DNA from 2 places in the Colwellia sp. NW0002-52-1 genome. Region 1 is predicted to be linked to the other one. Evidence: predicted binding sites of a transcription regulator. Region 1 holds the regulator's gene; the other holds the start of a gene.
What was found. The regulator sigma-54, encoded in region 1, starts transcription at its own class of promoters, with help from an activator protein. The targets are predictions, from matches to a motif close to GTTGGCACGNNNNTNGNNT.
Positions count from the first base shown of each region.

Region 2: the regulator sigma-54 is predicted to act here: its motif matches at 1,306-1,324, upstream of AC27H3_RS14055 (DUF4097 family beta strand repeat-containing protein).

Region 1 covers NZ_BAAJLU010000002.1:241,549-244,977, reverse strand. Annotated here, with positions in the region: gene ptsN (PTS IIA-like nitrogen regulatory protein PtsN) at 1-449, opposite strand, end outside; gene hpf (ribosome hibernation-promoting factor, HPF/YfiA family) at 479-766, opposite strand; gene AC27H3_RS03805 (RNA polymerase factor sigma-54) at 801-2,306, opposite strand; gene lptB (LPS export ABC transporter ATP-binding protein) at 2,367-3,098, opposite strand; gene lptA (lipopolysaccharide transport periplasmic protein LptA) at 3,099-3,429, opposite strand, start outside.
Region 2 covers NZ_BAAJLU010000015.1:57,506-60,934, reverse strand. Annotated here, with positions in the region: gene AC27H3_RS14060 (NADH-quinone oxidoreductase subunit N) at 1-1,196, shown strand, start outside; gene AC27H3_RS14055 (DUF4097 family beta strand repeat-containing protein) at 1,375-2,193, shown strand; gene AC27H3_RS14050 (DEAD/DEAH box helicase) at 2,549-3,429, shown strand, end outside.

The sequences.
Region 1 (3,429 bases):
CTCGCCTGTTGAATTAACTGAAACAATTCTTGGTTATTTTGACATTTACGCACTTTTTTACAAAATTGCTTTTCACGAAATATTTTAGCAATACTTTGCAGAGTACATAGGTGATTCTGACATTCGTTTTCAGGCACAAATAGCGCGATAAAAATATCTACAGGGCGATTATCTATAGCGTCAAAGTCAATGGGCTCTTCTGTTGTAATAACAACGGCAACCGGTTGACAGGTATTGTCTATGCGTCCATGTGGTATTGCTATGCCATTTCCTATACCTGTTGTACCCATTCTCTCGCGCTTTACAAGGCTCTCTAAAAGCTGAAATGTATCATGTTCAGGCAATTTTTCGGCAGCCAGACTACTTAAGTATTCTAGAATACGTTTTTTACTGGAACCCGGAGCAGCACAAATAGTGCAGTCTAGAGTTAAGATGTCTTGCAACTTCATAAACTTATAAAACCTAAAGCGACATGGCGCTAATGTTTGTTGATTTTGCCTTTGTATTTCAATATTTGGCGATCTAATTTATCAATTAATGCATCAATTGAAACATACATATCATTATGCTCCGCTTTCGCATGTACTTCTGAGCCACTTAAATGCACCGTTGACTCAGCAATTTGATTTAACTTTTCTACGGTTAAAACCACATGAACATTATTTATATGTTCAAAATGGCGCTCCAGTTTCTCGAACTTTTCATTTACATAATCACGTAATGAGTCGGTAACATCGACATGGTGTCCACTAAGATTAATTTGCATATGCTTAATTCCTCTTTTGGGTGAATGCAACCGCCTACAGTAAGCTTTTACGTTGATTTGATGGCGGTATGGAAAGTGACTCTCGATACTTGGCAATGGTACGCCTTGCTACCTTTATACCTTGCTCTGCTAATACATCAGCAATTTTACTATCACTTAATGGTTTTGCAGGTATTTCTGCGGCGACAAGTTTTTTAATCAGTTCACGAATAGCAGTTGATGAACATTCACCACCATTTTCGGTACTTACATGGCTTGAGAAGAAGTATTTTAGCTCGAAAATTCCCCGGGGTGTATGCATATACTTCTGTGTAGTAACACGAGAAATAGTTGATTCATGCATATCTACGGCTTCGGCAATATCATTTAGAACCATAGGGCGCATAGCTTCAGGGCCATGTTCAAAGAAGCCTTGCTGGCGCTGTACAATACAATTAGACACTTTTAATAGGGTGTCGTTTCTGCTCTCTAGGCTTTTGATAAACCATTTAGCTTCTTGTAAATTTGAACGAATAAATTGGCTATCTGCAGATGATTTCATCGTGCGAGACATAGCTGCATATTGCTGGTTTACCGATAACTTTGGCGCGGTATCTGGATTGAGTTCAACGGTCCAGCGGCCATTTTTCTTTTCAACAGATACGTCAGGAATAACATATTGTTCTTCACTTTTGATTACGCTATCACCCGGACGAGGGTCTAAAGATTGGATTAAACGGATAACTTCGCGTAATTGATCTTCCTTTATGCGTAATTTACGCATAAGCTGGCGATAATCACGATTACCAAGTAAGTCGATAAACTCGGTAACGGCTAGTTTGCTTTCAGCGAGCCACGGCGTATCTTTTGAAAACTGGTTAAGTTGAATAAGCAAACATTCAGGAATTGAGCGAGCAGCTACTCCAACCGGGTCAAAAACATTGATTCGTTTCAGTACAGCTTCAATCTCGTCGAGCTCTACATCATCAATGCCAACACTTTCTAGTATTTCTTCTGCGCTAACGGTTAAGTATCCTGCTTCGTCTACGGCCTCAATAATAGCAACAGCAATGGCTCTATCGGTATCGCTAAAAGGAGTGAGCTCCATCTGCCAAATTAGGTGGTCTTGTAAGGAATCTTTAGTTTCACCCTGATAGGTGTAGTCTTCTGAAGCAACGCCCACACCGCCACTACTCGCACTTGCGCTGAAATTGTCATCCCAGGTTGTATCACCGTTTAATTCTTCAGGAATGTCAGTTTTTGCTAAGCCTTCTGAAGAGCTTATCTCATCAATTGTTGGTGCAGAGTCTTCGCTGCCATCTGATGATATTTCAGCACTCTCATTAACACCTGCAGAGTAACCTTCTTCGAGGTGATCAGGAGTACTTTCTGAATTATTATCTGGCGATTCGTCAACTTCAAGGAGTGGATTACTTTCAAGAGCTTCTTGAATTTCTTGTTGTAAATCCAAAGTTGATAATTGCAACAGCTTTATAGCCTGCTGCAATTGCGGGGTCATCGTTAATTGTTGTCCGATACGGAGTTGCAGAGTAGGACGCATTTACGTTTTCATTTCCCTGTTCAAGTACATGATAGTATTACCGCGTGATTATGTTACTCACTATAACGTGAATTGTTCACCTAGGTATACATCTCTTACGTGTTGATTTGCAAGTATTTCATTAGAGTTTCCCTCTGCGATAAGCTCACCATGACTAACAATATAAGCATGCTCACAAACATCAAGAGTTTCTCTAACGTTATGATCGGTAATTAAGATACCGATGCCGCGTTCTTTTAAGTGTAGGATAATTTTTTTTATATCACCTACCGAAATAGGGTCAACACCCGCAAAAGGTTCATCAAGCAGGATAAACTTTGGATCTGCAGCTAATGCTCGTGCTATTTCAACGCGTCTGCGTTCACCGCCAGATAAACTCATACCTAAGTTGTCTTTGATATGACTGATGTTAAATTCTTCGAGTAAATGTTCAAGCTTTTCTTCTCGCTCTACATCATTTAATGCTTTACGCGTTTGTAAAATGGCCATAATGTTGTCATAAACCGTAAGTTTACGAAAAATTGAAGCTTCTTGAGGTAAATAGCCAATACCTTTTCGAGCACGCTCATGCATTGGCAACAAAGTCAGATCTTCATCATTTAATACTATGGAACCACTGTCGTTATTGACTAATCCAACAATCATATAAAATGAAGTAGTTTTACCTGCGCCATTAGGTCCTAATAAACCAACAATTTGCCCAGCAGAAACTTTCATACTGACATTTTTAACGACTTTTCTGCCTTTATAAGCTTTAGCAAGTCCGGTGGCTGATAAGGTTGAAATAGACATTTACTCTTGCTTTTCCTTAGATTTTTTTGGCAATTCAGTTTTATTTTTAGGTTGTAGCACAGTTTCAACTTTGGCATTTTCTAAACTTTCGGCATTCACATACTCAGTTTCAAAGTTATAAGTAATTTTACTGCCGCTAACTTCACTGCCTTCTTGACGCAGCAAAGCATTACCAGAAATTACAACGGTATTTTTGTGTGGCTCATATCTAATTTCATTTGCTTGTAAGTTGATTGGGCTACCGTCTTGCAATGTCTGTTCAAAAGTTGCTGGAGAGCCTTTAGCAATATAAATTTTATTATCGCTTTCGTTTTGAGTGATTACCTGAACG
Region 2 (3,429 bases), on a different contig from region 1:
TTCTTCGCATGAGTCATTGTTTTTTAAAAATGTCTCTAGAAGTGCATGATGAATACTACTTATTATTATTACTGTTGGTACTTGGTGCGGGAGTGCTAGTGGTCAGTGACCATTTCGCTAGTTTGTTTTTAGGTTTTGAGTTGTTAAGTATTAGCTTAGTTGGCTTAGTGGGTTATCACCGAGGTAATCAATATAGTGTAGAAAGTGGCTTTAAATATTTAATATTAAGTGCTACAGCTTCAAGTTTTATGCTGTTAGGTATTGCTTTTATTTACAGTGTTGTAGGGGATATGAGCTTTAATGCGACGTTATCAAGCGAATTATTTGAGCAAGGCTTAGGGTTGTTTTTTCAATTAGGTTTGTTGCTATTTGTTAGTGGTATTGCCTTTAAATTATCTATTGCACCGTTTCATTTTTGGACACCAGACGTTTATCAAGGGTCTCCAACGCCTGTTACTCTTTTAATGGCAACTATCTCTAAAATTGCTATGTTTGTTGTTTTGCTTAAGTGCATTATTGCGCAGCGGTATTTATTACTCGAAAATTTTCAAATCTTCTTAATATCTTTTGCAGTAATCTCGATGTTATTAGGCAATATTATGGCGCTTAAACAACAAAACTTAAAACGCTTATTGGCTTATTCTTCCATTGCTCATATGGGGTATTTATTGATCGTTATTATTGTAACATCAGAGCAAAGCTTAGAGTTTACTTGGCAAAGTAGTTTGTTTTATTTAGCCGCTTACACGGTTGCCAATTTATCTATTTTTTTGGTGATTTCGCTCATTCAGCAACACAATATTCGCTCTGGGAAACAGGAGGACATTACATTACTTGATTTAAAAGGGCTATTTTGGCGTGCTCCAAGTTATGGCTTCTTAATGATACTTGGCGTATTGAGCTTAGCGGGAATACCGTTAACAATGGGGTTTATTGGTAAGTTCTATATTTTAAGCCAAGCCACTATTGCCAATGCTTGGTGGTTAATCGCCATACTTATTATAGGTAGTGGTATTGGTTTAGCGTATTACTTACCGATGATATTTAAGGTTTTTTCAAATGTAGTGGTAACAAGCCCAGAAGATAAAAAAATAAAGAGTCACTTTATAGAGCAAACTTTAATTTATAGCTTAATTACCCTTGGTTTAGTTTTAGGTATTTTACCTGATATGGTTAATCAGCTTATTAGATATTAACCACACTTAATAATTCACTAATTTATTGTTATTTTAACCAATATCTATTTATTAATAGAGTTACTTTAATCTATTATCTTTTAGGTTGTTGATATTTAAATTGTTTTTATTTGGCGCGATTTTTGATTGTATTCAAGAAAACAATAAATTATTTAATAATCTACAAGGAAATTACCCAATGAAATTAACTCAAATATTACTTTTTATAGTAAGTGTCTCTATTTTAAGTGGCTGCATCGTGATAGCAAAACCTTCTCATGCTAAATACCATAGTCAACAAACACTAAAAATCGCTGCTCATAAGCTTAAGGCTTTGGATATTGAGGCTGGTGCTGGTGCTTTAATTATTGAGGGCGATGAAAAGATAAAAGAGATCAGGGTTGTTGCTGACATCTATAGCAAAAATGGTGATATAGATAATGTTGAGTTAAACCTAACTGAAACTGGTAAAAGTGCCTATTTGGTGGCAAAAATTAACAGCAGTGGTTTTTGGCATGGTGAATCACCACGTATTGATATCAACATTATTATGCCAAGCCACTTAATGTTGAAAATTGATGATGGTTCTGGGGCAATAAATATTAATAATATTGACGCTAAAGTCACAATAAAAGATGGCTCAGGTGAGCTAACAATAAAAAACGTTAAAAATGATCTTAAAATTGATGACGGCTCTGGCGGTATTTTTATTAGCGAAGTCATAGGTAATATAAAAATTAATGATGGATCTGGTGAAATCTCTTTAAATGATCTTGATGGCAATCTCGACATTGACGATGGCTCAGGTAGTATTTTTGTTAACGGCGTATCAGGCGACGTTATGATTAAAGATGGCTCCGGAGAATTAACCGTGAGAAGTGTTAATGGCTTTGTAACCATTGATGATGGCTCTGGCGATATTGATATAGAACAAGCAGGAGGTTTGAAAATTATAAATAGTGGCTCTGGTGGCATGCGGGTACAAAAAGTAAAAGGTAGTTTTGAAATAGATAGCTAGACATAACGCGTATCAATTTACTTATACAATTAAACAGCTTTAAGTGTCAGTTTTAGACGTTTAAAGCTTTTTTTATGATTAAATAAGCTAAACCATACATTATTACTTGTATAATTTTACCGCATCTGTATAATGCGCGCCTCTGTGATCGTGAATCGAAATAGTTTCTTAAAGAAGCTTAGAACATCACAGAAATTTCAAAATGAGTGGGGTATATCCGCCCAATAGACTTGCCCAGTTAACTTTTCAACGTTAACGTAATGAATGTGCCTTAAGTCTTCCTGGTGGTTTCCTCGTATATGTATGTAGGAACTTTGGCGTATAGCCAGTTTCTACCATGAGAAGACAAAATTATATGACTGATCTTAACAATGCCTCTGTAGGCTTTGACGCCCTTGGTTTGCCTGAAAACTTAGTATCTGCTGTAAAAGCACTAGGTTTTGAAAATTCAACTGCAATTCAAGCGCAAACAATTCCCCCTTTACTTCAAGGTAAAGACGTTCTTGGTGAAGCACAAACAGGTACCGGTAAAACCGCTGCTTTTGGTTTGCCAGCACTTGCAAAAATAGACGTTTCTATTCGCAAACCACAATTGATGGTTTTAGCGCCAACACGTGAATTAGCTATTCAAGTAGCAGAAGCGATTGAAACTTTTGCAAAAAACATGAAAGGTTTAAAAGTTGCCACTTTATACGGTGGTCAATCTTACCAACCACAATTTCAACAGTTAGAGCGTGGTGCACAAGTTGTAGTAGGTACACCTGGTCGCTTAATGGACCACTTACGTCGTAAAAGCCTTAAGCTAGATAACTTATCATTTTGTGTGCTTGATGAAGCTGATGAAATGTTAAACATGGGCTTTTTAGAAGACATTGAGTGGATCCTTGAGCATTTGCCAAAAGAAACTCAAATGGCCTTATTCTCTGCAACTATGCCTGCACAGATTCGTAAAGTAGCTAATCGCTTCTTGAAAAATCCAGAGCACATTAAAGTAGCAGCAGTTAAGCAAGCTAAAGCAAATATTACTCAATACGCATGGAAAGTTAGCGGCATTAATAAAATGACTGCGTTAGAGCGTATTGCAGAAACATTTGATTATGATGCCATGATTATTTTCGTTAGAACGCGTAATGATACTATCGAAGTTGCTGAAAAATTAGAGCGTGCAGGTTATGCATCTGTTGCGTTAAATGGTGATATGAACCAAGCGCAGCGTGAACGTACTGTTGACCAACT